DNA from 2 places in the Kribbella sp. NPDC050820 genome. Region 2 is predicted to be linked to the other one. Evidence: riboswitches for the same ligand, from Rfam matches in the RefSeq annotation. Region 2 holds a riboswitch; the other holds the start of a gene.

Region 1 (14,860 bases), on a different contig from region 2:
CCCGTCCAGCAGCAGTAGTCCGGGACCTGCCTGCGCAGTCACCACACCGACACCAGGGTCCGCCGACGGAGCCAACCGAGTCATCGACAACGCGCCCACTGCGTCGACCAGTTGGCGTTCGTCGTCGACCAGCACCGCACCGGCCTGCCGGAGTACTCCCCGTGTCGTACGCCAGGAGGTGGCCAGCGCACCCGTGTGCGACTGCGCGAACTCCCCCACGTCGTTGCGCCCGACAACCAGCGCGACCACGGGCTTCACCGCCGACAACCGCGCCACCGCGTGCACGAGCCGCGACCCGTGTGCCACCGACTCGATGTGCAGGGCAACTGCAGTCGTCGCCGGGTCGTCCAGCAGATAGTCGAGTACGTCGACCATGTCCACGTCCACCGCGTTGCCCAGGCCGACTGCGACGCTGACGCCGTACCCGGCCTCGGCCAAGAGGAACGAGAGCGCGTGGTTGACACCGCCGCTCGCCGCGACCACGCCCACTCCGCCGGACGGCACTGTGGCAGCGCTCGGCACGAAGCTGGCGGTCAGCTTGAGCGAGGGCACCAGGAAGCCGGACGTGTTCGGCCCGAGCACGCGGATGCCATAGCGGTCGACAACCTCAGCCAACGCGTCCTGGTACTCGGGATGACCGGCTTCAGCGAACCCACCGGCACACACCAGGGCGGCGCTGGCACCAGCCTTGGCTGCTTCCGCGACTGCGTCCGCGCTGGCTGGCGCCGGGACGCAGACGACAGCAAGGTCGATCGGAGCGCCGAGTACGTCGACCGCTTCGGCGACCGAGCCGTGCAGCTGCGAGTCCCGGGAGTTGACGAGCGCGAGGGGCCCGTCGTACGTGGAGAGGGAGCGCGCCATCACCGCGCCGAGCTTCGCCGGGTTGCGCGAGGCGCCGATCACTGCGACCCCGCGAGGGGTGAACAACCCGTCGAGCCCGTTCACGCGCTCCCTCCCACGGTAGGGCTGACCCCGGTGACGCGGCCGCTGGTCCGGCCCACCAGATCGGTGCGCCCGGAGAGGAGGAGGGTCTCGACCTCGTCCGGGGTCAGCTCGTCATCGACCACCAGCGCAGGCGTCCCGGCCACCAGCCGCGACTCCTCCGCCAGCAGCGTCCGCGTCAACCGCGAACCACCGTGCACCGCGACCACCGCAGGACCGGCCAGTACGCCGGAATGCAGTGAAGCCAGCGCCGCCGGCAGCCCCTGCTCATCAACCGGAGCCTCGATCCACAAGGCACGATTACCGACCTCCGCGACATCCACCCACCGACCGGGCAACGACAGCCCGCCCGAGTGGAACGGCGTGTCGAGCGGAGCCGGGCCGTTCTCCGCGTGCCACGCCGTACGCGTCGCCGCGACGAAGGCCGGATCGCGCCGGGCCAGCTTCCCGCCGCTGATGCTGCGGGTGAGGAAGTGGAAGGCGAACTGCCACGGCTCGAGCGAGTCGTGGTAGCGCCCGAAGTGCTCCCACCAGGACAGACTCGGCCGCGCCGACCCCTGGATCTTCTCCACCGAGGGCCGAGCCGATTCCTCGTACGCCGCCAGCGCCGCCGGGATGTCGTCGTACGAGGTCAGGGCCGCGGCCAGCGCGACCGCGTCCTCCATCGCCATCTTCGTCCCCGAGCCGACCGAGAAGTGCGCGGTGTGCGCGGCATCCCCGAGCAGTACGACGTTGCCGTGCGACCAGCGCCCGGTCCGGCGGGTCCGGAAGCTGCCCCAGCGCGAGTTGTTCACCAGCAGCGGATGACCGTCGATCTGCTCGGCGAACAGCTTCTCCAGGTACACCTTGGTCTTCAGGTCACTCGGCCCCGGCGGCTGCGACACGTCGAACTCGTCCAGCCCGGCCCGCAGCCAGGAGTCCCGGTCCGTCTCGACGATGAACGTGCTCACGTCCGGGCTGATCGGATACCCGTGCACGGCGAACACACCGTCGTCGCCGCGCTCGTGGACGAAGGTGAGTCCGTCGAAGTGGTACGTCGTACCGAACCAGATGAACTTCGCCGCCGCCGTCTCCACCATCGGCTCGAGAACGCCCGCCAGCCGCTCCCGGATCCGTGAGTTGGCGCCGTCGGCCGCCACGACCAGGTCGTACCCGGTCAGGTCGTCCAGGTCCACCTCGGTCTCGAACCGCAACGTCACTCCGACGTCGACGGCCCGCTGCTGCAGTACGGCGAGCAGCGTCTTGCGGGCGATCGCCGCCATCCCCATCCCGCCGCACCGGAACCGCTCACCCTTCAACCGGACCTCGATCGCGTCCCAGTGCACGCCGTACTGCGTGAGCGCGTCGCGGACCACCGGGTCGGCGGCGTGGATGGCGGCCAGCGTGGCGTCGGAGAACACCACCCCGAAGCCGAACGTGTCGTCCGCGCGGTTGCGCTCGAACACGGTCACCTCGGCCGACGGGTCACTCGCCTTCACCAGGGTGGCGAGGAACAACCCGCCCGGCCCGCCGCCGACACATGCGATCCGCATTTGCTGGTTCCTCTCAGGCCTGGGTCGTCTGGGGAGTCGTGCCGAGCGCCGGCTCCGGCCGGCGCTCCCGCGCGGTCCGCGGTACGGCGGCGATCACCAGCGCACCGAGGACGGCCGGGACGGCGAAACCGTAGAAGTTCCAGTCGAGGCTAAGCCCGGAGTCGAGCACCCAGCCACCGAACAGCGGGCCGACGATCGCGCCGAGCCGGCCGACGCCGAGCGACCAGCCGAGCGCGGTGGCCCGGCTCCCGGCCGGGTAGTGCGTGGCGACGTACCCGTTGACGAGGATCTGGGTGCCGACCGTGCCCAGGCCGGCGATCGCGATCAGCAGGTAGAGGGCGACCGCGGCCGGGTTGACGCTCAGCGTGTAGATCGAGAACGCGGCCAGGGCGAACGCGACCGTGGTGACGACCTTCGAGCCGAACCGGTCGGCGAGCGTCGAGGCCACCAGGGCGCCGACGATCGCGCCGAGGTTCATCACCAGGAGGAACCGCAGCGACGAGCCGAGCGGGTAGCCGGACTGCCGCATGATCTGCGGGAGCCAGGTGTTGAGCCCGTAGACGAGCAACAGCCCGAAGAAGCTGGCCAGCCCGAACAGGATGGTCGCGGCCAGGTGCTTGCGGCCGAACAGTACGGCGAGTGCACTCCACTTGCTGCTGGAGTCGGTCGCGACGGGCTCGGGTTGGACGCCGTACTTGGCGGCCAGGGCAGCGGCCTCGTCGTGGCGGCCGCGCGCCTGCAGGAAGCTGACCGATTCGGGCAGGAACTTCCAGGCCAGCGGCAGCACCAGGACGAGCGGCGCCATCCCGATCCAGAACATGATCCGGAAACCCTGCGTGGGCACGAGGTTGATCGCGAGGACGGCCGCAAGCACGCCGCCGAGCGAGAAGCCGGAGAACATCAGCGCGTTGTTGAAGTTCCGGCGGTGCGGCGGCGCGTACTCGACGGTCAGCGCGATCGCGGTCGGGACCACGCCGCCGAGGCCGAGACCGGTGACGAACCGCAGCAGGCCGAACACCTCGGGATTGGGCGCCAGGGCGGTCGCCCCCATCGCGAGCGAGAACCAGATGATGCTGGCGAACATGATCCGGCGGCGCCCGACGATGTCGGTCAGCGCGCCCACGCAGAGCGTGCCGATCACCATGCCGGTGAGCGCGTAGCTGCCGATCGCGCCGGCCTGGGCGGCGGTCAGCTGCCAGTCGGGGTTCTTCAGCAGCGACGGTACGACGGCGCCGTACACGATCAGGTCGTAACCGTCGAAGACGATCGTGACGAAGCAGATGGCGACCACCCAGAGACCGGCGCGGGACCGGGCGATGGTGGCGGTGGGACTGGTCATGTGCGGGCCCTCGATTCGTACCGGGCTGGCTGGGGGATGTTCCGAAAGTAGAACTGATCACAGACGACCGTCAAGACTTTGACACGCTTTTGATGGCACCATGAGAGGATGAGCGCAGCGAACCACTGGGAACGGCTCCGAGGAGACGCCATGAAGCCACGGTCGATCGTCTTCGACCTGTTCGGCGACTACATCCGGTACCACGGCGGTGAGGTGCGGCTGCGGACACTCACCGCCCTCCTGGAGTGCTTCGATGTCGGCGAGAGCACGGTGCGCGTGGTGATGGCGCGGCTGCGGCGCGAGGGCTGGTTCGACACCCGGCGGGACGGCCGCGAGACCGTCTACGCGCTCAACGACAAGAGCTGGCGGCTGCTCGACGAGGGCCGGACCAGGATCTTCGAAAGGTCCCGGGAGCCGTGGGATCGGCAGTGGTCGATGGTGATCTACTCGGTCCCGGAGAGCGAACGCGGTCTGCGTGAGGAGCTGCGGAAGGAGCTTGCCTGGCTCGGGTTCGGGCCGCTGGCGTCGTCGACCTGGGTTTGTCCGCACAACCGGCTGACCGAGGTCCAGGAGCATTTCGCGGACCAACCCGCCGTACGGCTGGATCTGCTGCAGTGCACGTCGTCCGGGTTGTCGCGCGACCGAGAGATGGCGGCGCGGTGCTGGGACTTGGAGTCGCTGGACGCGGACTATGCCGAGCTGCTGCGCACGTACCGGCCGCGGATGAAGGCGTACCGCGGCGGCGGCGTGTCACCGCGGCAGGCGCTCGTCGAGCGGATGGAACTCGTGCACGACTACCGGATGTTCCCGTTCCGCGACCCCGACCTCCCCGAAGAGCTCCTCCCCGCCGGCTGGCACGGCCGCGAGGCCCACGACCTCTTCCTCCAGGCCCACGAAGCCCTCAAAGAACCGGCCACCCGCTTCTTCCTGGACCTCTCCACCACCGACCGAGTCGCCTGACCCGGCTACCAAACCGCTCTCAACGTTGTCATATGTCAGATTCTTGACGGACGGCGTACGCATGTACTTCAATCCTCTCCCGCCGACCGCCCCGCAGCTGCAGATCACCGGCATCAGGCAGGCGAGCCCCACGATGATCTGCCACACCAGCGCCTACCGGTCCGGTGAGTCCTCAACCAGGGCTGCGTGTACGACGACCAGGGCGCCGAACTGGTCACCGCGGTACGCCGGGTCGGTCGGGTAGGTGTAGGCGAAGGTGAGCGAGTGCCGGCCGAGAAGTTCGTCACTGTGCACGGCCGGACCGGTGACATCATCGACGCGGCCACCGGAAAGAAGACACCGGTCACGTCGCGGTCGACGTCACCAGTGCGGGTGTGGAGACCGGTTCGACGGTCCCGGTCAACGCGTACACGACGGAGCACCGGACCAAGCCGGCTCCGGTCAGCGCACCGGTCGCGAACCAGCTCGACATCACCGCGACGAACATCCGGACGGTGACGATCGACCCACAACAGGCCAAGGTGAGCTGCGACGCGGACCTGAACGTGACGACCGCCGGACCACTCACGGTTCGCCTGATCGGTTGCGCGGATCACAACTTCGACTGACCCCCTCGCTTAGACCGCCTGTGCCCGCATACCCTTTGCGGCACAGGGGGTTTGGGGAGACCTGGGGGGAACTGCATGAATCGCTTTGCTGTGCTGTGCGCGGGTTTCGTCCTGCTCTCCGGCTGCAGCGAACCACCCATGGTCGACAGCACCTCGACCACGCCCTCGATCAGTACGCCGCCGGTCGAGGCTCCGGAGGTCTCGACGCCAGTCGGTCCGCTCGGCACGGCGGCGTACCAATCGGAACTGACGAAGATCGAGCAGGGTCTGGCGGGTGACCTGCGCGCGCTGACCCGGGTCCGCACCGCCGAGGCGCTGACCCAGACGATGGACAACCTCGCCGCCTCCCTCAACGCCGCGGCCGAGGACTTGGCCGAGCTGACGGTCACCCGCCGGCTCGCCGGTGTCCACAAGGTCTTGTCCGGCGGCCTCGAGGCTGCCGCCGACGCCCTGTCCACCTCGGACCGGACCGAGTCGAACGCCCGCTGCGGCGGTGTCGCCTACACGTCGCAGAAGGTCCAGCGCCGGTTGCGGGCGGACCTGAGCAGCGCGATCGTCGCGCTCCGCAAGCTCGACCTCCGCTTCGGCAACTCGCTGCCCGATCCCGGGCCCGAGCCGGAAGCGGAGACGCCGACCAACGGCGACACGCTGGTCCGCCGTGGTCCCGCCGGGTCCGGCCGGCTCCGCGTCATGAACGGTACGGCGAACGACGTCGCGATCTCGATCGTCAGCACCGGCCAGCCGCCGAGCAAACCGCACGTGATGACGTACGTCGAGGCCGGCAAGACCGCCACCATCAGCCGGATCGGCGGCGCCTACTCGCTCTACTTCAAGAGCGGCACCGACTGGAGCCCGTCGCGACGCCAGTTCAGCGCGGACTGCTCGTTCCAGAAGTTCGAGCGCTCCTTCGGCCGCAACCAGTCCTGGCAGGTCGACCTGAAACGCACGATCACCGGCAACGCACCGACCACGGAGGTCGAGGCGTACTAGAGCCCGAGGGTGTCGAGGATCGCGGTCAGGACGCCGCCGAGCGTCGGCGGGTCCGGGTCCTCGGGGTCGTCCGGAGTGGTCGGCGGGTTCGTCGGGGTGGTCGGCGGCGGGTCGGTCGTGGTCGGCGGCTCGGTGGGCTGCGTCGTGGGATCGCCGGTCGTGGTCGTGGTGGTCGGCTTCGGCGGCAGCTTGGTGGCCGGCGGTTGAGTCGGCTCCTGGTGGTCGACCAGCTCAGGAGTCGGCTTCGGCGTCGGGCGCGGGGTGGCCGGCTGCCCCTCGGTGGTGACCACGGCCGGCGCCGTGGTGGTCGTTGTCGAGGGCAACGGCGGGGTCTCGCCCGGAGTCGGCGGCTGGGTCGGGACCGGGGTCTCGGAGCCGCGCGGGACGGACGGGCCGCTGGTCGGGACCCGGCTGCTGGGCTCGAGGCCGGCGACCGGGTTGGCCGGTTCCGGGCCGCCGCCGGGCAGCGGCAGGAACGCCGCGCCGATCCGGGGACCGCCGAGCAGGGCGATCAGCACCAGGACGGCGTACAGGAACAGGAGACCGCCTGCCACGAACCCGGCTTGGCGCAGCCGCTGACGGTTCTGCCAGGGCGGGCGGGCCATAGCGGCAGAGATCGGCTTCACAAGTCCCGCAGGTTATCGGCTGATCCGGCGCTTGAAACAGTCCTTGGAAGAAATTCCACACTAGATCGCAACTATTGGGCATTTCCGTTCCGTTACGCATTCGTAGAGTTGCAGTGCGTTAGCTGATGACGCGCCAATCCGGCCTGCGGCCGCGGTCATTGATGTGGAAGCCTGCTCTCATGTCTGCACTGGTGCTGCTGCACGGCCTCGGAGCCAACGGCCGGGTCTGGGACGCCTGGCCGCAACCGCGGTTCGCCCCCGACCTGCCCGGACACGGCTCGGCCGCCACACTGCCGTCGTACACCTTCGGCTCGATGGCCGCCGCGGTCGCCGAGACGCTTCCGGTACGGCGTGCCGTCGTCATCGTCGGCCACTCACTCGGCGGCGTGATCGCGCTCGAGCTGGCGAGCGGCCGGTACGGCGTCGAGGTCGATCGCGTCGTCGCGGTCGGCGTGAAGGTCACCTGGACCGAGGACGACCTGGGCCGGGCGGCCGCGTTGGCGCAGAAGCCGATCGCCTGGTTCGACACCCGGGAGGACGCGGCCGCGCGGTTCCTGAAGGTCTCCGGCCTGCAGGGACTGGCCGATCCGAGCGACCCAGTGGTCGAGCACGGCCTGGCCGAGGTCGACGGGCGCTGGCGACTGGCCATGGACCCCGGCACGTTCGGCGTCGGCGCGCCCGACATGCCGAAGCTGATCGCGGAGTGCAAGGCCGACCTCGTTCTGGCTCGCGGCGAGGGCGACCCGATGAACACCGACGAGGAGCTCCGCGCCCTGCACGACCAGGTCGTCGTCTACCCGGGGCTCGGGCACAACGCCCACGTGCAGGACGCGGGGCTGCTCAGCACTCGATGACGTTGACGGCCAGGCCGCCGCGGGACGTCTCCTTGTACTTGATCTTCATGTCGGCGCCGGTCTCGCGCATCGTCTTGATCACCTTGTCCAGGGTGACGACGTGCACGCCGTCGCCGTGCATCGCCATCCGGGCCGCGTTGATCGCCTTCACCGAGGCCATCGCGTTGCGCTCGATGCAGGGGATCTGGACCAGCCCGCCGACCGGGTCGCAGGTCAGGCCGAGGTTGTGCTCCATCGCGATCTCGGCCGCGTTCTCGACCTGCTGCGGGGTGCCGCCGAGCACCTCGCACAGGCCGGCCGCGGCCATCGAGCAGGCCGAGCCTACCTCGCCCTGGCAGCCGACCTCGGCACCGGAGATCGAGGCGTTCTCCTTGTAGAGCACACCGATCGCGCCGGCGGTCAGCAGGAACCGGACGGCGCCGTCGTCGCTCGATCCCGGCACGAACCGGCGGTAGTAGTGCAGCACGGCGGGGATGATGCCCGCGGCGCCGTTCGTCGGGGCGGTGACGATCCGGCCGCCGGACGCGTTCTGCTCGTTCACCGCGAGCGCGAACAGGTTGACCCAGTCCATCACCTTGAGCGGGTCGACCGACCACGGGTCCGACCTCAGCCGGTTGTGCAGCGCGTGCGCCCGCCGCGGCACCTTCAGGCCGCCGGGCAGGATGCCCTGGGTCTCGCAGCCCTCGCGGACGCAGTCCTGCATCACCTGCCAGATCCGCAGCAGGCCGTCGTGGATCTCGTCCTCGGTCCGCCAGGCCAGCTCGTTCGCGAGCATCACCTCGCTGATCGACAGCTGCGACTCACGGCACCGGTCGAGCAGCTCGGCGCCGGTGCTGAAGTGGTACTTCAGCGCGGTGGTGTCCGGCACGATCCGGTCCCCGGCGGCCGCGGTCTCGTCGACCACGAAGCCGCCGCCGACCGAGTAGTAGGTGCGCTCACGGAGCACCTCGCCGTCCGCCGTACGGGCGGTGAACATCATCCCGTTGGGGTGGTACGGCAGCGCCTTGCGCCGGTGCATCGTCAGGTCGGTGTTCTCGTCGAACCGGATCTCGCGCTCGCCGGCGAGCATCAGCCCGCCGCATTCGCGGATCGTCTCGACCCGGGCGTCGACGGAGTGGGTGATCACGGTCTCGGGGTCCGCGCCCTCGAGACCGAGCAGGACGGCCTTGTTGCTGCCGTGGCCGTAGCCGGTCGCACCGAGCGAGCCGAAGAGCTGAGCCTCGACCCTCGCCGTCCGGGCGAGCAGCCCGTCGTCGGCCAGACCGAGTGCGAACGTGCGGGCGGCGCGCATCGGGCCCACCGTGTGGGAGCTCGACGGGCCGATCCCGATACTGAACAGGTCGAAGACGCTGATCGCCATCGTGTGGAGGTTCCTTCCGGTCGCCGTTGACCGTTTGGTGTCCTCCCCGCTCTGTCAGACGGACGTCTTCCAGAGGTGCCTCGCCCGTACGGTGAAGGTGCCTGAGAGATTCTTGGGGAGAGTTGCTCCTACGGCGCCCGGGTCCAGGATGTCTCCCTGGCCCGGGACTCTCCCGCACGGGTTCATGCGGCTGTTGAGTTGACTGACGTCCGTGACGGTACGGCGGCCTGCTGGCCGCCGTCAATCCGGCCGGTCCGCACCGCCCAGATCTCGAAGAACCAGGTGAACAGCGGAGGAACGCCGGCTGCCAGCGCGGCCAGGGTGACCGGCCAGGACCAGCGCAGCGGGCCGCGCACGACCAGCACGGTGAGCACGTAGACGACGAAGATGCCGCCGTGGATCGGGCCGAAGATCTTGACCCCGAGCTCGTTGTCGGACAGCACGTACTTGAACAACATGCCGATCAGCAACCCGGTCCAGGAGACCGCCTCCGCGATCGCCACCCACCGGAACCACACCGCGTGCTTTGTACTCATCAGCGACCGACCCTAACAAGTCCCCCAAGGCGCACCCGGGGTCGGCCGGGGGCTCGTCCCCGATGTGGCCGAGCAAACGGTTGCCGAGGATCGAGGGAGTTTCCGCAGACAGGAGATCTCCCTGATGAGATTCAGACAACGCGTCCTCGCGTCCGGAGTGGCGCTGGGTGTCGCGACCGCCGGCCTCGTCACGCTGCCGATGCCGGCTGTTGCCGAGACCCAGTTGCAGTGGGCCGACTGCAAGCCGGAGGGCAAAGACAAGCCGGAGGTGGTCGAGGGCTCGCAGTGCGCGACTCTGCAGGTCCCGGTCGACTGGCACAACCCGGACGGACCCACGTTCGGGCTCGCGATCGCCCGCCGTACGGCGAAGAACCCGAGCGACCGCGTGGGCGTGCTGGTCTGGGGCCCGGGCGGTCCCGGTGACTCCGGAGTCGACCGGGTGAAGACCGGGATGAGCCGGTTCAGCCAGCGGGTGCAGGACCGGTTCGACGTGGTCAGCTTCGACCCGCGCGGCATCGCCCGGAGCAACCCGGTGAAGTGCTCGGCCGCGTTGCTGGCCAAGCAGCCGTCGCCGGTCATCAAGAGCCAGGCCGAGTTCGCCGCGACGATCAGCTACAACCGCGACCTGGCCGCCGACTGCCGGTCCAATACCGGTCCGGTCTACGACCACATCGACACCTGGCAGACGGTCCGGGACGTGGATGCGATTCGCGCCGCGCTGGGTGAGTCGACGATCTCGTTCCACGGCAGCTCGTACGGAACGCTGCTCGGGGCGCAGTACTCCGAGACGTACCCGAAGCGGGTCCGGGCGATGGTCGTGGAGAGCGTGGTCGACCACAGCGCCGACTCGGCTCGCTCGTTCCTCGACTCGCAGGCATGGGCTGCTCAGGACTCGTTCGACGAGTTCCTGAAGTGGTGCGTGAGTACGACGGCCTGCGCGCTGCACGGTCGGGACATCCACGCGCTGTGGGACGACCTGCTGGCCCGGGCGGATCGCGGTGCGGTGCCTGATCCGCAGAGGCCGACGCTGCCGATCACGCCGTACTGGCTGAGCTTCAACGTGTTCCGCATGCTCTACGGTCCGCGCTGGACCGACCTCGCGACCATGCTGAAGACCCTCGACGCCAGCGCGCCGCCGACCGGGCAGCCGCCGGTGCCGACCGGCCTGGCCTCGAACACGCTCGCGGTCTTCTGCCAGGACTGGAACCTCCCGGTCCGCAACTACCAGGAGTACGCCGGCCTGCTCACCCGACTGGCCCGGAACAACCCGGACATGCGCTACCCCGGCCAGCTGATGGCCGTCTCGATGTGCCTCGGCATGCCGCAGGCGGACAACCCGCAGCACCGGCTGAAGGTACGCGGCCTGGACGACCCGATCCTGCTGATCAACGCCCGCCACGACCCGGCCACTGGCTACAACTGGGCCCGCAGCGTCGAACGCCAGCTAGGCCGGTACGGCGTTCTGCTCACCTACGAGGGCTGGGGACACGGCAGCTACAACAGCAGCCCGTGCATGCAGGACACCGTGGACGCCTATCTACTCACGCTGGACGTGCCGAAGCGCGGCGCGAGCTGCCCCGCCCTACCGCCCGTGTAGGTACTGCCCCGGGCAGGCATCTCCCAACCAGACGCCTGCCCGGGAGTCGTCAGACCGGTACTCCGGCACCTCGAGCACGCGGTCGAGGTGGTCGCCGCGGACCATCCGGCCCGACAGCAGACGGAGCTCGGCGCAGGCGGTCTGGAGTGCCTGCGTCTGGGATCGGCAGTTGTCGACGTACCAGAACGGGTCGTCGGGCTGCGGATCGTCGGCGTCGTCGATGTCGGCGTACCAGTGCCGGTCGCCGCAGTGCACCACGCGCACTCGTAGGTTCATCTCACTACCCCCGTGTCCCCAGGCAAACCGGAGTCCCCCCGGGCTCCAGCTCGGCCGGCTCGGCCCTGGCGCGTGGTCGCGGCCCCCCACTGCCACGCGCCGGGCCGATTCGACCCTCCCCGCTCGCTACATCGTTGCCGGGGGCCTCGGTGTTACTGCTTGTGACGAATAATTTTGGGTGATTTCGCGGCTACCGCGCGTAGGTCGTGTCTGACGGTCCAGCGCCGTGCCGAGTGCCGCGCAGTAGGCGATGGACCGTCAGACACGGCCCAGGTGGGACTGGGTCCAGTTCTCCAGGCCGTCGGCCGTGATCGGCAGGTCGGCGGTGAGGATCTCGAGGCGGTCGGAGTGCACGACGACGTTGTCCTCGATCCGGATCCCGATGCCGCGCAGCTCCGGCGGCACGGTCTCGTCGTGCGGGTGGAAGTACAGCCCCGGCTCGACCGCCAGCGCCATGCCCGCCTCGATCTCGCCGGCGAAGTACGCCTCCGGCCGGGACGCGTCGCAGTCGTGCACGTCCAGGCCGATGTAGTGGCCGGTGCCGCAGACGATGTACCGCCGGTGCTGCTGGCCGTCCGGGCCGAGCAGCTCGTCGAGCGACACGTCCAGGAGCCCCCAGTCCCGCAGCCCTTCGGCCAGTGTGCGCAGGGCGGCGTACTGGAAGGCCCGGTACGGCGCTCCGACCTTGACGGCGTCGAGTGACGCCAGCTGCGCCTTGTGAACGAGGTCGTACACCTGCCGCTGGGCGTCGGTGAACTCACCCGTCGCCGGGAAGGTCCGGGTCACGTCGGCCGTGTAGAGCGTCCGGGTCTCGACGCCGGCGTCGAGCAGGATCACGTCGCCCTCGTTCACCGGGCCGTCGTTGCGGACCCAGTGCAGCACCGGCGCGTGCTTGCCAGCGGCAACGATCGAGGCGTACCCGACCCCGTTCCCGGCGGTCCGCGCGCGCCGGTCGAAGGTGCCCTGCAGCCACCGCTCACCGCCGCCGCGGATGGCCTCCGGCAGCTCCTTCGCGACGTCGCCGAACGCGAGCACGCTGGCCGCGACGGCCTCGCGCAGCTGGTCCAGCTCCCAGTCGTCCTTGATCCGGCGCAGCTCGGCCAGCGTCTGACGCAGCGAGTTCCCGTCGGTCGGCGAGGTCCGGACCAGTGCGTCCAGCAGCGGCTCGACGCCCGGCGTCGACAGCATGAACGGTACGGCGCCGCGCACCGCGGCCGGCAGCTCCTCGATCGGGCGGCAGGCGATCTGCAACGCCTCCGACCAGTCCTTCAGCCCCGGCACCGGGCCGACCCACAGCTCACCGTCGCGTGCGTTCGCGAAGAAGTCGGCCTCGCCCGGCCCGGCCGTCTCCCGCAGGTACAACGTCGCGTCGCCGTCGGCCGACATCACCAGTACGGCGCCCTCGGCCTGGCAGCCGGTCAGCCAGACGAAGTCGCTGTCCGCCCGGAACGCGTAGTCGGTGTCGTTCGACCGGACCGGCGCCCGGCCGGCCGCGACCGCGATCCGCCGCCCCGGCAACGCCGCAGCCAGCTTCATCCGGTGCTCGGCGGCCGCCTCCGCCAGCCCCTCGGGCACGGTCACCGAACGGTCCACCGGACCCCAGCCGCGCGAGATGAACTCCCTGAACCCCTGGGCGTCGATCGGGCGGTAGGACTTCGGTGTGTCGTCGGTCCGGTCGTCTTCGGTCATGTGCTGAGCTCCCCTTTGCAACTGACGGTTACAGCCATCAACTCAGGTAGGGGCAGGGCCGCGCAAGCCCTTATCCGAAGTCGTGAATCAGTGGGCGCGGAAGGCGTCCAGCAGGCCCTGCTCGGAGTCCAGAAGGTACTGGTGGAGGTCGGCTGCCGCCTGCTCGTACTTCCGCGCCTCGAGCAGCTCGAACAGCCCACGGTTGCGCGCGATGTACGGCTCGTGCAGCTCCTGCGGCGTCGCGATCACATGGAAGACAAGACGCAACTCGGCCAGCAGCCGACCGGTGACCGCATTCATCCGGGCACTGTCGGCGAGCCCGATGAGGTGCTCGTGGAACCGCATGTTCGCTGTGCCGACCGCCGGCCAGCGCTCCGCCAGCGCGGCCGCCTCGGCCGCCTCGACATCGTCCAGCAGTGGCTCGAGCCGGGTGGCCGGCAGCTCCGGATCGCGCTCACCAAGACGCCGGACGACGTCCACCTCGAGCACCCGGCGAAGCCGGTACAGGTCCACCACATCATGTTCGTCCAACTCTGGCACGAACACCCCGCGGTGCAGCTTGTAGACGAGCAGTCCCTCATGAGTGAGCAGCCGGAACGCCTCGCGCAGCGTGTTCCGGCTGACCTCGAGGACCTCGGTCAGCTCCAGCTCCGAGAGTTGAGCACCAGGCGGCAGCGCACCCTCGGTGATGCTCCGGCGAAGGATGTCGGCCGCGCGCTCGGCCGAACTGCTGCGGTCCAGCCGCGCCACGTCGGCCGCTACTCCGCGCAGCCATGCCTGCCGACCCTCGTCATCTGTCCGCTGACCTGCGCCCACCTCTGCATCATCGCCCACGCCGCACATTGCACGGAAATCTGGTCGAACGAGGCCCTTGCAGGATTGTTGAACAATCTCTAGGGTCGGAATCACCGAACGATGCTGGAAGGCGGAATCGAGTGGCGCAGAAGTGGGAGTTCTGGATCGACCGCGGCGGCACCTTCACCGACGTTGTCGCGCGACGCCCCGACGGCCGGCTGATCGCACACAAGTTGCTGTCCGAGGATCCCGGCCGCTACCGGGACGCAGCGATCGAGGGCATCCGGCGATTGCTCGACGTGCCTGCCGGCGAGCGCCTGCCGACCAAGCGCATCGACGTGGTCAAGATGGGCACCACCGTCGCCACCAACGCCCTGCTCGAGCGCAACGGCGAACCCACCGCTCTGGTCATCACCAAGGGATTCCGGGACGCACTCCGGATCGCGTACCAGAATCGTCCACAGATCTTCGCCCGCGAGATCGTGCTGCCCGAACTGGTCTACTCCCGGGTGATCGAAGCGGAAGAGCGCGTCGCGGCGGACGGCACACTCGTCGTCCCCCTCGACGAGCACGCCGTGACCCGGGACCTGCAGCAAGCGTTCGACGACGGGCTGCGATCGGTCGCGGTGGTCTGCGTCCATGGTTATCGCTACACCCGGCACGAGGTCGCGATCGGCGAGATCGCCCGCCGGATCGGCTTCACACAGGTCTCCCTGTCGCATGAGTGCAGCCCATTGATGAAGCTCGTCTCGCGAG
Region 2 (14,860 bases):
CCGGGACGATCGTGACGCGGTCGAGGATCCGGTCGACCTCGGCTGCGTTCGTCGACGACTGCGCGTAGAACTTCACGTCGAGCGACGGGAGATACACCGCGCCCGAGCACACCGTGACCTTTTTGAACGACTCGCTGACGCAGCTGGTGCGCTGACGTTCGGCCCGGACACCGTCGAGCTGGAAGGTTTCGTCGGCGACGAACTTGAAAAACCGGGTCTTGCCGTCAAGGATCCAGACGCTTTCGACGCCGGCGGGGCGAGGCGACAGGCAGAGATGGACGGCTCCCACGTCGAACATGACCGTGTCGGCCGTCGGCGTCCCGCAGCGTTCCTTGTTGGTGCCCCACTCGGCGGGGACGGCGATGGCCGCGTGACCGACGCCGACCAAGCGGGTGTCGGCGGGCGCGACGTGGGGGCTGGTGGAGGCGACGGGTGGTGGGGTGACTGACGAGGTCGGGCTGGTGAGGAGGGCGGTTGCGCCGCCGGCGGCTGCGACGGCGACGGCGGCGGTGACGCAGACCGCCAGGGTGCGGCGGCGGCGTGCTCGGGTGGCGTGGGCGTGCATCGCGTCGATCGGGGGCGGCCCGACGGTGGTGCGCTCGGCGGCGCGGTCGAGGAGGTCGGTCAGCTTGGATTCGTTCATCGGGATCCTCGCAGTTCGGCCAGGTCCGGGTCCTGGGCCAGGGCCTTCACGGCTCTGGACAGCCGGCTCTTCACGGTGCCGGAGGCGACGTCGAGCACGGTGGCCATCTGCTGCTCGCTCAGATGGGCGTAGTACCGCAGTACCACTGCAGTGCGCTGGTCGCCGGGCAGTCTGTCGAGGGCGCGCATGATCGCGTCTGTGTCGTCGATGCCGGTGGTGTGGTCGGCTCCGCCGTACTCGGGCAGCGTCGCGGTCGGCTTCTCACCGGTCCAGCGGCGGCGACGCGTGGACAGGAAGGTGTTGACCAGGATCCGGTGCACGTAGGCGTCCCGGTCGTCGGCCGCCTGCACCTTGCGCCACTTCAGCAGGCACCGCTCGAGCACGGACTGGACGAGGTCCTCAGCTTCGGCATGGGTGCACCCGAGCAGCACCGCGGAGCGCACCAGCCCCGCCCACCGCGCCGCCACGTACTCGCTGAAGTCGTCGCTCATGCCACCCCCTCTCACCGTATAGACAGGCGAGGCCCGGGCCGAGGTTCCGAGCGCGAGGTCAGAAGTCGATGCGCATCACCGTACGGCGCACGGTCGGCCGAGTGACCTCCTTGAAGCCGGCCTCTTCGAAGGCCTGGCGCGGGCCGACGTGTAACTCGCCCCAGGTGATCTGCTTGCCGGCCTGCGTGACCATCGGATAGGCCTCGAGCGCCCGGGCGCCGCGCGTACGGGCGTGCTCGATGGTGGCGCGGGCCAGCAGATAGGTGAGACCGCGGCCGCGGTAGCCCTTCCGGACGACCATGCAGGTGACCGACCACACCCCGTCGTCGTCCTTGTCCTCAGACCGGCCGGTCCACGGGATGCGCGAGGTCCGGAGCTTCGGGTACGCCGTTCGCGGCTCGACTGCGACCCAGCCGACCGATGTGCCGTCGACGTACCCGACGAGACCGCTGGTCGCCGAGGCAGCCGGGTCGCCGCAGGCCGTCTGGTCCTGCAGCATCGCGGTCCGCTCGTCCTGAGTGGAGTCACGCCAGATCCAGCCGCGGATCTTGAACCGCTGGCACTGGCAGTGCCCCGCATCGGCGGTCCCGAAGACCGCCTGCAGGTCCTCCCAGGACGCCTCGTTCGCGGGGACGACGGTCAACTGCTCCGCCTCGATCGGCGTGCTCACGCTGTTCATACCCGGCACGCTAGCCCGGGTTCCGGACGCTCTACTTCCGGAACACCTGCGCGAGCCGCTCCGCGAAGTCCGCCGGGAACTCGTGCCCCACACCCGGCAACCACTCCACGGCGACCCCGAACGCGGTCAACCGGTCACCCTCGACCACCTCACGCAGGTCGTCGTCCGTCCCCATCAACACCACCGCCGGCTCCAGCGGACCCCGCGCGGCCTCCGGCAGCTGCCGAAGCGCAGGAGCCAGTACGACGACGCCGGCAACCGACTGCGGTTGTCCGGTGAGAGCCCAGTCGAGCGCCACCCGACCACCTGCGGAGAACCCGGCAGCGATCAGCGGCAGCGACTGCAGATCGGCAGGCATGGTCGCGAGCCCCGAAGACACGTCGTCACGAGACTGCTCCGGAGACGGCCACGTGCGGTACATGGGCGACATTTGCTGCGACGACTCCACGCACAGCAGCGCGTAGCCGAGTGCCGTCACGCTCGCCCAGTCGCGCGCCGCACGCGTCGCCCGCTGCCCAGCACCATGTAGCGCCACCACAACGCCCTGCGCGGCACCATCCGGCAGCTGCAAGATCGGTGCCGCAGGAGGTGTGGCAGTGCGCTGCGTCCGAGACACCTCGCGAAGCTCAGCGAAGCCAGGCAGCTCCTGCAGACTGGCCAGGTCGTCGTCCTCGGTCAGCAGCGAGTCGTCCCACCAGGCGCCCGCCGCCGCGGCGGACTGGAGAGCAGCCAGGCCTTCCTCCGGTCGGCCGAGCACTCCGAGGAGACAAGCCCGCGTGTGAGTCAGCTCGGCCAGCCACGGGAGCACGGAGTCATCGGCCTCGTCGAGCACAGCCAGAGCCTCCCGGTGGGAGCCCTGCTGGTAGAACACGTCAACACGATCGATCAGATCGTCGTACGTCGCTTCCGGTGTCTGCACTGGTCGATTCTGACCCACTCAGAGGGCCCACCTCAGAGGGCATCGGCGCGGGACTGCAGATAGCGCTGCTCAGGCACGCTGCCGGTGAGCCGGGCGGCGTCCTGGTAGGCGGCGCGCGCCGCGGGCAGGTCGCCGGACAGCTCCAGCAGATGCGCGCGTACGGCGGCCACCCGGTGATGGTCCTTCAACGCCGGATCCACGTCATCTAGCAGCGCGAGCCCACGATCAGGCCCGTGCACCATCGCGACGGCGACGATGCGGTTGAGGGTGACCATCGGCCCGGGCGCAGCTGACTGGAGCAGTTCGTACAGCATCAGGATCTGCCGCCAGTCGGTGTCCTCGGCCCGGCGAGCCTGGTCGTGTACGGCGGCGATCGCGGCCTGCAGCTGGTACGGCCCGACCGGCGCCGTGCGCAACGTCGACTCGATCAGCTCGGTGCCCTCCGCAATCGCGTCGGCGTTCCACAGCGACCGGTCCTGCTCCGGCAACGGCACCAGCGCGCCGTCGGCCGTCGTACGGGCCGGTCGCCGTGCGTCCGTCAGCAGCATCAGCGCCAGCAGCCCGGCGACCTCGCCGTCGGCCGGCAACTGCTCGCGGAGCTGCCGGGCCAGCCGGATCGCCTCGGCGCTCAGCTCGACTCGGTGCAGCGACGCACCGGACGACGCGGTGTACCCCTCGTTGAAGATCAGGTACAGCACATGCAGTACGGCGGCCAGCCGCGACGGCAGCTCGTCCGCCGGCGGCAGCGCGAAGCGGGCGTCCCGCAGCTTCGCTTTCGCCCGGCTGATCCGCTGCCCGATGGTTGCTTCCGGCACCAGAAAGGCGCGGGCGATCTCACCGGTGGTCAGCCCGCCGACCGCCCGCAGGGTCAGCGCCACCTGCGACTGCGACGTGAGCGCCGGGTGGCAGCAGAGCATCAGGAGCGTCAGCGAGTCGTCGACCGACGACGACTGCTCCGTCTCCGGCCACGCCGCCACCGTCTCCTCACGCCGTACCCGGGCTGCCTCGCTGCGCAGCACCTCGATCCGCCGCCGGGAGGCGACCGTGATCAGCCAGCTGCGCGGGTTGTCCGGCACGCCGTCCGCCGGCCACTGCTGCGCCGCGGCCAGCAGCGCCTCCTGTACGGCGTCCTCGCAGGCGTCGAAGTCGCCGTACCGGCGGACCAGCGGGCCGAGCACCTGGGGAGCGAGCTCGCGCAGCAGCTCCTCGATCACATCAGCGCGCCGAGGTCCCGGACCGGGCGGATCTCGACGACGCTGAACGGCGCCTCCGGGATCTGCGGCACGATCTCGACCGCGCGCTCCATGCTCTCGCAGTCGAGCAGGTAGAACCCGGCCAGCTGCTCCTTCACCTCGGCGAACGGCCCGTCGGTGGTCAGTGCCTGGCCGTCCTGCACCCGCACCTGCTTGGTCAGCCCGGGGTCGTCGAGCGACTCCGAGGCGAGCAGCTCGCCGCGTACGGCCAGTGCCTCGTGCAACGCCGTGTAACCGGCCATCCCCTCCCGCTTCTGCTCGTCGGTCAGCGAGTCCCACACCTGCCGGGACTCCGGATTGCCGTAGATCAGCACCAGGAACTTCACCAGCTCTCCTCCCGTTCAGGTCAGCGTAGAGGCACCACAAGCATCACCCTCTGATATCGATCGGGTCACCGGTTCGCACCAGGCGTAGCGGGGACGGGGCAGGGGCGTTCAGGTATCAGGGGAAAGGCAGGGGCTGCCCTGGAGTGGCCGGGCGTAAACCTGTCGGGGCGGACAAGTAGAGTTACGACGGGTATCAGGGTGAGAGAGGGAGGGGTCGCGTGCCGGACTTGGAAGTGTCCGACCGGATACTGACGATCCCGAACGCGCTCAGCTTCATCCGGTTGCTGGGTGTGCCACTGTTCCTATGGCTGATTCTCGGGCCGGAGGAGGACGGCTGGGCGATCCTGGTGCTCGCCATCTCCGGGTTCACCGACTGGGCCGACGGCCAGATCGCCCGGCGGATGAACCAGACCACCCGGCTCGGCCAGATGCTCGACCCGGTCGCCGACCGGCTCTACATCTTCGCCACCGTGCTCGGCCTGGCGCTGCGCGACATCATCCCGTGGTGGCTGGCGATCGCGCTGCCGCTGCGCGACCTGCTGCTGACCTTCACCCTGCCCGCCCTGCACCGCCGCGGCTTCAACGCGCTGCCGGTGCACTTCCTCGGCAAGTCGGCCACGTTCTGCCTGCTGTACGCGTTCCCGCTGCTGCTGCTCGGTGACGGCGACAGCACGCTGAACCTGCTCGCCCGGGTGTTCGGCTGGGCGTTCGCAATCTGGGGCACCGGGCTGTACTACTGGGCCGGCGCGCTGTACTTCGCTCAGCTGCGCCACCTGGTCCAGACGGTGAAACCGATCAAGGACCCGGCCGGGTAGACCCGTGACACAGCAAGCCCCACCGCAGGAAGGCCCACCGAAGCGGCGTGTCGACGCGTCGATGTCGCTGCTGAACAACCTGATGGCCCACCCGCTCGACGAGGGGTACGCCGTCGCCGCCCGCCGCCCGAAGCAGGACGGCAAGCCGGCCCGGACCAGGCACCGCGTCATGCTGGTGGCCGCCACCCTGGTGCTCGGCTTCCTGCTCGCCATCGCCGCCTCGCAGAACTACCGCAGCGCGCCCGAGGCGGAGAAGCAGCGCAAGGAGCTGATCACCCGCATCAACCAGGCCGACACCCGGCTGACCGGGATGCGCACCGAGCAGACCCAGTTGGCCGACCAGGTACGGCGCTTGCAGGCCAGCGGACTGAGCAATACCAGCTCGGGCGCCGCCCTGCAGCAGCAGCTGGACACCCTCGAGCTGCAGACCGGCGCGGTCGCCGCCACCGGCCCGGGGATCAAGGCGGTGGTGGACGACGCGAAGGACTCCGGCAAGGAAGGCCGGCTGCTCGACGTCGACCTGCAGCAGCTGGTCAACGGCCTGTGGACGTCCGGCGCGGAGGCGATCTCGGTGAACGGTCACCGGCTCACGTCGATGACTGCGATCCGCGGCGCCGGCAGCGCGATCACGGTCGACTACAGCTCGCTGACCCCGCCGTACACGGTGCTCGCGATCGGCGACACCGCGACCATGCCGGCCCGGTTCGCGCAGAGCTCGGGCGGGCAGTGGATGCAGTACCTGGTCAGCAACTTCGATGTCCGGATGACGATCACGACGGAGGACTCCTTGCTGGTGCCGGCCGATGCGACCATCGCGTTGCGCTACGCGAAGGTGGGACCGAGATGATCGCCGTACTCGGACTGGTGATCGGCGTCGTGGTCGGCCTGCTGGTCGCGCCCGACGTCCCCGAGTGGGCGCAGCCGTATCTGCCGATCGCCGTGGTGGCGGCGCTGGACGCGGTGTTCGGGGCGCTGCGCGCGTTCCTGGACGGGATTTTCGACGACAAGGTGTTCGTCGTCTCGTTCATCTCCAACGTGCTGATCGCGGCGCTGATCGTCTACCTGGGCGACCAGCTCGGCGTCGGCTCCCAGCTGTCCACGGGCGTGGTCGTCGTCCTGGGCATCCGGATCTTCACCAACATGGCCGCGATCCGCCGGCACATCTTCAGGGCCTGACATGACTGACGAAACACCGGAACGCAAAGCCGAGCCGAAACCTGAGGCCAAGCCCGAGGTGAAGCCCGAGGCCACGTCTGAGGTGAAGCCCGAGGCCAAGCCTGAGCCGAAGCCCGAGGCCACGTCTGAGGTGAAGCCCGAGGCCAAGCCTGAGCCGAAGCCTGAGGTGAAGCCCGAGCCCGCCGCGGAGGCGGCGCACCCGGCGGAGCCGACGCCGATGCCGCAGCCGAAGAAGCCGCGGACGCCGAACCTGGCCTGGCGGCGGCTCAAGGCCGGGTTCAAGCCGTCCCGCGGCCAGGCGATCGTCGCCGTCGTGCTCGCGCTGGTCGCCTGCATGGCGGTCGTCCAGGTCCGGGTGAACCGGGCCGACGACGGCTACCAGAACGCCCGCCGCGAGGACCTGATCGCGATCCTGGACGGCCTCGGCCAGAACACCCGCCGGCTGGAGAGCGAGATCGCCGAGCTCGAGGAGCGCAAGAACACCCTCGAGTCCAGCGCGGACAAGGCGCAGACCGCCCGCGAGCAGGCCGAGGCGCAGATCCGGGTGCTCGGCATCCTGGCCGGCACCCTGCCGGCCCAGGGCCCCGGGGTGCGGATCACGCTGAACGACCCCGAGGGCAAGATGACCTCGAGCAACCTGCTGGACGCGATCGAGGAGCTCCGCGACGCCGGCGCGGAGGCGATCCAGATCAACGGCTCGGCCCGGGTGGTCGCCAGCACCGACTTCGTCGACGACTCGCCCGGCATCCGGATCGACGGCCAGAAGGTCACCTCGCCGTACGTGATCGAGGCGATCGGCGAGTCGCACAACCTGGCCGAGGCGGCCAACTTCCCCGGCGGCCTGGTCAGCGAGGTGACCGGTCCGCAGGTGGGCGGCACGGCCGAGGTGAACGAGCTGAAGCAGGTGTCGATCACCGCCTTGCACGCGCCCGAGGAGCATCGTTACGCTCGCCCGGCGCCCAGCCCGACCAAGTAGCTGACCCACAGATCCGTACTTGAGCGAAAGAGGAACAAAGGTGTACCCCGAAGACCTGAAGTACACGGCCGAGCACGAGTGGGTGAAGGCCGACGGCGACGGACCGGTGCGGATCGGCATCACCGACTTCGCGCAGGACGCGCTCGGCGACATCGTGTACGTGCAGCTGCCCGACGTCGGCAGCAAGGTGCGGGCCGGCGACGCCTGCGGCGAGCTGGAGTCGACCAAGAGCGTGAGCGACCTGTTCGCCCCGGTGAACGGCACCGTGACCGCGGTGAACGAGTCCCTGGCCGACCAGCCCGACCTGGTCAACACCGACCCGTACGGCGAGGGCTGGCTGCTCGACATCGAGGTCGAGGACGCCGAGGAGGTCGAGGCGCTGATGGACGCCGAGACCTACCAGGGCCAGCTCGACCAGAGCTGACCTCCACCCGCCGCCAGGGTGCCTGGGCACCGCCCGTAACGGGCTTGGCGGCTCCTGATAGGTTGGCCGGACCTCAACCGCTGGTAGAGGGTTGAGGTCCGCGGTTTGGCGTCCACACTTGTTCATACGGGGTCTATCGAAAACGTCGCCGGACCGCCGGCGATCGGGAGGATCACAGCATGCCGTTCTGCAACCAGTGCGGGCACGAGAACTCCGAGGGCAGCCGGTTCTGCTCGCAGTGCGGAGCGATGCTCCCTGGCGCGGACCGCCCGGCGGCAACCCCGGCAGCACCCGGTGTCACGCCCGGTGTCACCGACACCGCGATGCTCACCCCGATCGGTGTCGAGCCCGAGCCGACCGGCACCGGTGAGCCGCTGTCGGCCGACGACGAGGCCGCGGTCGGCGCGCTGCCGGCCGGGTCCGCCCTGCTGATCGTCCAGCGCGGCCCGAACGCGGGCAGCCGGTTCCTGCTCGACGTCGACGTGGTCACCGCCGGCCGGCACCCGGACAGCGACATCTTCCTCGACGACGTGACCGTGTCGCGCCGGCACGCCGAGTTCCGCCGGGACGCGTACGGCGTGAAGGTCCGCGACGTCGGCAGCCTGAACGGCACCTACGTGAACCGGGACCGGATCGACGAGGTCCAGCTCAACAACGGCGACGAGGTCCAGATCGGCAAGTACCGGCTGGTGTACTACGCCAGTGGCCAAGCCTGAGCCGTCCGCCGAAGGCCCTGTCGACGGCAGGGGCATCGGTGACGTGCTGCAGCTCCTGCAGGCCGAGTTCGACGGCGTCACCATCTCCAAGATCCGGTTCCTGGAGGCCGAGGGGCTGGTGACGCCGGCCCGGACCGCGTCGGGCTACCGCAAGTTCAGCGACGCCGACGTCGACCGGCTCCGGTACGTGCTGACCGCGCAGCGCGACCAGTACCTGCCGCTGCGCATCATCAAGGAGCACCTGGCCGCGATGGACCGCGGCCTGCGCCCGGCGGCCGCTGGCCCGCCGGTGGCGCCGAGCTCCTTGCCGGAGACACCCGGCCTGCCCGCCGCCGAGGACTTCGGTGCCTACGGCACCGAGCTCAAGCTGACCCGGGACGAGCTGCGGGCCGCGGCCGGTGTCGAGCCCGAGCTGCTCGACCAGCTGGAGAACCACGGCCTGGTGGTGGCCCGCGGCAACCACTACGACGGCGACGCGATCGTGGTCGCCAAGCTCGCCGGCGAGTTCGCCGGGCACGGCATCGAGCCGCGGCACCTGCGCCTGTTCCGTACCGCGGCCGACCGCGAGGCCGGCCTGATCGAGCAGGTCACCGGGCCCCGCCGTACCGCGCAGACCGAGGAGTTGGCGGCGCTGGCCGTCCGGTTGCATGCGGCACTGGTCCGCTCCCGGCTGCCGCGCTGAGCCCTTGGTTGTGCCCTTGGTCGTGCACGTCCTGTCCACCGGCGCACCCGCGGGCCTGCCCGGGGCTGTCCCGCGGAGTAGGCTGAAGGTGTGCGCGAAGTCGATGTCATCGGAGTCCGGGTAGAGATGCCCTCGAGCCAGCCGATCGTGCTGCTCCGGGAGGTCGGGGGCGAGCGGTACCTGCCGATCTGGATCGGCGCTGCCGAGGCGAGTGCGATCGCTTTCGCCCAGCAGGGCATGGAGCCACCCCGGCCACTGACGCACGACCTGTTCGCCGAGACGATCCGGGTGCTCGGGCACACCCTCAGCCAGGTCCGGATCGTGAACCTGACCGACGGCGTGTTCGAGGCGATCCTGGTGTTCGACGACAAGACCGAGATCTCCGCGCGGCCGTCGGACTCGATCGCGCTGGCGCTGCGCACCGGGACGCCGGTGTTCTGCGCGGAGGAGATCCTGGCCGAGGCCGGCATCCCGGTGCCGGACAGTGAGACGGCCGGCGCGGACGAGGTGGAGGAGGAGGAAGAGGTCGAGCGGTTCCGCGAGTTCCTGGACCAGGTGACCCCGGAAGACTTCGACAAGAGCTGACCTACTGACCGGTCAGCACAGGCAGATTTGAACGGTCTGGTACAAGGCACGCAAGGTAACGATTGAGGTCAGGGTTGCGACACGCTCTCGGACCAGGGCGGTGATCGTTGACCCTCCCTGATCGGCGGCTTACCTTGAAGGAGTTGTGGGGTGTTGTCACTCCACGGATGTGACCCGTTCCAGTCGGTACCCAGGGAGGCTCAGGCGTGACACGCACCGGCGACACGGATCTGACGGCGCAGTCGACGTCCGAAGCACACGCCGAGGCGGCCGCTGCCGCGGGCGTCCAGGGTCTGCTCTTCGACGACGACCTGCGGCCGATGCCGGAGGACGTCGGGTTCCGCGGCCCGACGGCGTGCGCCGCGGCCGGGATCACCTACCGTCAGCTCGACTACTGGGCCCGCACCGGCCTGGTCTCCCCGTCGGTCCGCCCGGCGACCGGCTCGGGCACGCAGCGGCTGTACGGCTTCCGCGACGTCTTGTTGCTGAAAGTGATCAAGCGCCTGCTGGACGCCGGGATCTCGCTGCAGCAGATCCGGACCGCGATCGCGCACCTGAGCAAGCGCGGGATCGACGACCTGACCCAGATCACGCTGATGAGCGACGGCGCCTCGGTCTACATGTGCACCTCGCCGGACGAGGTCATCGACCTGCTGGCCGGCGGCCAGGGCGTGTTCGGGATCGCGCTCGGCGGCGTCTGGCGCGAGGTCGAGGGCTCGCTGTCCGAGCTGCCCACCGAGCGCGCCGACGGTCACGACGACGGCGACCACCACGCGAACGACGAGCTCGCCGCCCGCCGCCGCGCCCGCATGACCGGCTGACCGACTCCGAACCCCGACTCCGAACCATAGTGCGCCCACTCACCGCTGAATCGCTGCGCGGTGTGTGGGCGACTTTGTTGTTACCCCTGAATGCGGACGACACCATCGACTTCACCCGCCTGGAGGCCCAGGCGGCGACCCTAGCCACCACCGAGCTGGATGGGCTCTACGCACACGGCACGGCGGGGGAGTTCCAGACCCTGACCGAGGACGAGTTCGACCGGGTCAACGAGGTGCTGGCTGGTGCGGGCAAGCCGTTCCAGATCGGCGCCAGTCACCCGTCGGCACAGGTCCAGCTGGCGCGGGTCCAACGCGCAGCCGCGCTCGAGCCGGACGCGATCCAGGTGATCCTGCCCGACTGGTTGCCGCTCAACGACCGCGAGGCGCTCGACTTCGTCCGGCGGGTCGCCGACACGGCGGGCGACGTACCGCTCGTGCTCTACAACCCGCCGCATGCGAAGACGCCGGTCGGGCCGCAGCTGCTGCAGCAGTTGGCGCCGAGCCTGATCGGCTTGAAGACCGCCGGCGGCGACAAGGCATGGTTCGACGAGGCAACGAAGTCCGGGCTGTCGATCTTCGTGCCCGGTCACTTCCTGGCGAGCATGTCGCTACTCGGTGCGCACGGCAGCTACTCGAACGTCGCGGCACTGTCACCGAACGGTGCTATCAGGTTTGCGCACGACCTGGACGTCGAGCGGCGGATCGGCGAGTTCTTCGGGCAGCACGTCGTACCGCTGCAGAAGGCCGGGCTGTCCAATCCGGCGCTGGACAAGTTCCTGGCTGCGGTCGGTGACTGGGCGGACGTCGGGACGCGAGTCCGCTGGCCGATGACCTCAGCCACCACGGCTCAGGTCGAGGCCGCCCGGCCGGTCGCCCGGAGGCTGCTACCCGAACTGTTCGAGGATTCCTGGTAGCCTCGGGACAGCCGTACACAGCACTCGGGAGAGACCCGTTGACCCGGGCGCCGAAGGGGCAATTCCTCCCCGGAACCTCTCAGGCCCATGGACCGAGTGCCACAGGCGACTCTGGAGCGCGCACCGGGCGTGACAGAGGGGGAGGCCACCGGCAGCACTGTCAGCAACGGAGCCTCTAGTGAACGACATTCCACAGGTCTCGGCCGCCTTCGCCGACCGCCACATCGGACCGCGCCCGGACGAGGTCGCGCGGATGACCCAGCTTCTTGGGTACGACGACGTCGACGCGCTCGTGGACGCCGCCGTGCCGGCGTCGATCCGGTCCGCCGAGGCGCTCCGGCTGCCCGACCCGGCCTCCGAGGTCGACGCGCTGCGCGAGCTGCGCCAGCTCGCCGCGCGCAACAACGTCGCCACCTCGATGATCGGCCAGGGGTACTACGGCACCTTCACGCCGTCCGTCATCGTCCGCCGCCTGGTCGAGAACCCGGCCTGGTACACGGCCTACACGCCGTACCAGCCGGAGATCTCCCAGGGCCGGCTCGAGGCGCTGCTGAACTTCCAGACCGTGGTCTCCGACCTGACCGGCCTGCCGACCGCGAACGCGTCGCTGCTCGACGAGGGCACCGCGGCCGCCGAGGCGATGACGCTGGCGCACCGATCCAACAAGAAGAGCAAGTCGGACCGGTTCCTGGTCGACGCGGACTGCTTCGCCCAGACCATCGCAGTGGTGCAGACCCGGGCCGAGGCGCTCGGGATCGAGGTCGTGGTCGCCGACACCACCGACGGCCTGCCCGAGGGCGACTTCTTTGGCTTCCTGGTGCAGTACCCGGGCTCCGGCGGCGTGGTCCGCGACCTGAAGCCGCTGATCGCCGCCGCGCACGAGCGCGACACCCTGGTCGCGGTCGCGTCCGACCTGCTCGCGCTGACCCTGCTGGAGGCTCCGGGTGAGGCTGGCGCCGATATCGTGATCGGGTCGTCGCAGCGCTTCGGCGTACCGCTGTTCTACGGCGGTCCGCACGCCGGGTTCATGTCCGTGCGCTCCGGTCTCGAGCGGTCGTTGCCGGGTCGTCTCGTCGGGGTCTCGGTGGACGCCGACGGCGCCCCGGCGTACCGGCTGGCGCTGCAGACCCGCGAGCAGCACATCCGCCGCGAGAAGGCGACCTCGAACATCTGTACGGCGCAGGTCCTGCTGGCCGTGGTCGCGTCGATGTACGCCGTCTACCACGGGCCGGACGGCCTGAAGGCGATCGCGGCGCGCGTCAACGACTACGCCGGCAAGCTGGCCGAGTCGCTGCGGGCCGGCGGCGTGGAGGTAGTCCACGACAACTTCTTCGACACCGTGCTGGCCCGGGTCCCGGGTCGCGCCGCGGACGTGGTCGACGCCGCCCGGCAGAACGGGATCTGGCTGCGGCTCGTCGACGCCGACCACGTCGGCATCTCCTGCGACGAGAAGACCGACGCGCACGCGCTCCGCTCGGTCTGCGACTCCTTCGACCTGCGGTACGACGGCGCGCTGTCCGCGACCGCATTGCCCGAGGCGGTCCGCCGTACGTCGGACTACCTGACCCACCCCGTGTTCAACACGCACCGGTCCGAGACCGCGATGCTGCGGTACCTGCGCAAGCTGTCGGACTACGACTACGCGCTGGACCGCGGGATGATCCCGCTCGGCTCGTGCACGATGAAGCTCAACGCGACCACCGAGATGGAGCCGGTCACCTGGCCGGAGTTCGCCGACCTGCACCCGTTCGCGCCGGTCGAGGACGCGGCCGGGTACGTGAAGCTGATCGGCCAGCTGGAGCGCTGGCTGGCCGAGGTGACCGGCTACGCGAAGGTGTCGATCCAGCCGAACGCCGGCTCCCAGGGTGAGCTGGCCGGCCTGCTGGCGATCCGCGGCTACCACCGGGCGAACGGCGACCAGGACCGCAACGTCTGCCTGATCCCGGCCAGCGCGCACGGCACCAACGCCGCCTCCGCGGTGATGGCCGGCATGAAGGTGGTCGTTGTCAAGGGCAACGACGACGGCACCATCGACCTGGACGACCTGCGCGCGAAGGCGTCCGAGCACGCGGCCAAGCTCGCGGCGATCATGATCACCTACCCGTCCACGCACGGCGTGTACGAGGAGAGCGTGACCGAGGTCTGCCAAATCGTCCACGACCACGGCGGCCAGGTGTACGTCGACGGCGCGAACCTGAACGCGTTGCTCGGCCTGGCCAAGCCCGGTGAGTTCGGCGGCGACGTCAGCCACCTGAACCTGCACAAGACGTTCTGCATCCCGCACGGCGGCGGTGGCCCGGGGGTCGGCCCGGTGGCGGTCGCCGCGCACCTGGCGCCGTACCTGCCGAACCACCCGCTGCTGGACCAGGCCGGGCCGGAGTCCGGCGTCGGCCCGATCAGCGCGGCGCCGTTCGGGTCCGCGGGCGTGCTCGCGATCTCGTGGGCGTACATCCGGATGATGGGCGCCGAGGGGCTGACTGCGGCGACCAAGGCCGCGGTGCTGACGGCGAACTACGTGGCGAAGCGGCTCGAGGACGTCTTCCCGGTGCTGTACACCGGCGAGAACGGCCTGGTCGCGCACGAGTGCATCCTCGACCTGCGGCCGATGACGAAGGAGACCGGGATCAGCGTCGACGACGTCGCGAAGCGGCTGATCGACTACGGCTTCCACGCGCCGACGATGTCGTTCCCGGTGGCCGGCACGCTGATGGTCGAGCCGACCGAGTCCGAGGACCTCGGTGAGCTGGACCGATTCTGCGACGCGATGATCGCGATCCGGCACGAGATCGACCGGGTCGCGGCGGGGGAGTGGCCGGCCGCGGACAACCCGCTGGTGAACGCGCCGCACACCGCCGAGTCGGTCATCAACGACAAGTGGGAGCACGCCTACACCCGCGAGGAGGCCGCCTTCCCGCGCTCGGTGGACCGCACGTCGAAGTACTGGCCCCCGGTCCGCCGCATCGACGGCGCCTACGGCGACCGCAACCTGATCTGCTCCTGCCCCGCCCCGGAGGCCTTTGAGTGACCGAGGTTCGCCCTGATACCGCCGCTGCTCTGTTTGCCGAGGTTGCGGCGGCGCAGAGCGAGTGGAAGTTGCCGTCGGTCAACGCCGGGGTGGTCCGGGACGGGGCGCTGGTGTGGACCGGGTCGCGCGGGCAGTTCGCCACGGTGGACGGTGGGGCGCCCGGTCCGGACGTGCAGTACCGGATCGGGTCGATCACGAAGACGCTGACCGCGGTGCTGGTGATGCAGTGCCGCGACGACGGGCTGCTGGCGCTGAACGATGCTGTGGGCAAGCACCTGCCGGGAATCGCCTTCGGGGACAGGACGATCCGGCACCTGCTCGCGCACAGCGGCGGTATGAACGCCGAGCCGGAAGGCCCGTGGTGGGAGCGCAACCCCGGTGTCTCGTTCGACCAGCTCGCGGCGGCGATGGACGA

What was found. A riboswitch is a leader RNA that binds a small molecule or an ion and turns the genes downstream of it on or off. The one in region 2 is predicted to bind glycine.
Region 1: linked by a shared signal. The riboswitch ahead of AB0H36_RS07130 (L-serine ammonia-lyase) and the one ahead of gcvP (aminomethyl-transferring glycine dehydrogenase) in region 2 are both predicted to bind glycine.

Annotation. Positions count from the first base shown of each region.
Region 1 covers NZ_JBFAHB010000005.1:113,839-128,698, forward strand. Annotated here, with positions in the region: gene AB0H36_RS07085 (acetate--CoA ligase family protein) at 1-945, opposite strand, end outside; gene AB0H36_RS07090 (FAD-dependent monooxygenase) at 942-2,474, opposite strand; gene AB0H36_RS07095 (aromatic acid/H+ symport family MFS transporter) at 2,488-3,813, opposite strand; gene AB0H36_RS07100 (PaaX family transcriptional regulator C-terminal domain-containing protein) at 3,964-4,773, shown strand; gene AB0H36_RS07105 (hypothetical protein) at 4,927-5,067, opposite strand; gene AB0H36_RS07110 (hypothetical protein) at 5,148-5,381, shown strand; gene AB0H36_RS07115 (hypothetical protein) at 5,457-6,371, shown strand; gene AB0H36_RS07120 (hypothetical protein) at 6,368-6,997, opposite strand; gene AB0H36_RS07125 (alpha/beta fold hydrolase) at 7,177-7,851, shown strand; gene AB0H36_RS07130 (L-serine ammonia-lyase) at 7,838-9,211, opposite strand; glycine riboswitch at 9,291-9,396, opposite strand; gene AB0H36_RS07135 (DUF3817 domain-containing protein) at 9,394-9,747, opposite strand; gene AB0H36_RS07140 (alpha/beta hydrolase) at 9,872-11,344, shown strand; gene AB0H36_RS07145 (hypothetical protein) at 11,330-11,620, opposite strand; gene AB0H36_RS07150 (aminopeptidase P family protein) at 11,879-13,309, opposite strand; gene AB0H36_RS07155 (GntR family transcriptional regulator) at 13,397-14,143, opposite strand; gene AB0H36_RS07160 (hydantoinase B/oxoprolinase family protein) at 14,245-14,860, shown strand, end outside.
Region 2 covers NZ_JBFAHB010000036.1:65,423-80,282, reverse strand. Annotated here, with positions in the region: gene AB0H36_RS27425 (PASTA domain-containing protein) at 1-643, opposite strand, end outside; gene AB0H36_RS27420 (SigE family RNA polymerase sigma factor) at 640-1,134, opposite strand; gene AB0H36_RS27415 (GNAT family N-acetyltransferase) at 1,193-1,813, opposite strand; gene AB0H36_RS27410 (alpha/beta hydrolase) at 1,845-2,732, opposite strand; gene AB0H36_RS27405 (sigma-70 family RNA polymerase sigma factor) at 2,765-3,946, opposite strand; gene AB0H36_RS27400 (YciI family protein) at 3,943-4,311, opposite strand; gene AB0H36_RS27395 (CDP-alcohol phosphatidyltransferase family protein) at 4,530-5,126, shown strand; gene AB0H36_RS27390 (DUF881 domain-containing protein) at 5,131-5,973, shown strand; gene AB0H36_RS27385 (small basic family protein) at 5,970-6,302, shown strand; gene AB0H36_RS27380 (DUF881 domain-containing protein) at 6,304-7,278, shown strand; gene gcvH (glycine cleavage system protein GcvH) at 7,319-7,702, shown strand; gene AB0H36_RS27370 (FHA domain-containing protein) at 7,882-8,418, shown strand; gene AB0H36_RS27365 (MerR family transcriptional regulator) at 8,405-9,100, shown strand; gene AB0H36_RS27360 (bifunctional nuclease family protein) at 9,191-9,685, shown strand; gene AB0H36_RS27355 (MerR family transcriptional regulator) at 10,006-10,506, shown strand; gene AB0H36_RS27350 (dihydrodipicolinate synthase family protein) at 10,536-11,420, shown strand; glycine riboswitch at 11,436-11,525, shown strand; gene gcvP (aminomethyl-transferring glycine dehydrogenase) at 11,599-14,445, shown strand; gene AB0H36_RS27340 (serine hydrolase domain-containing protein) at 14,442-14,860, shown strand, end outside.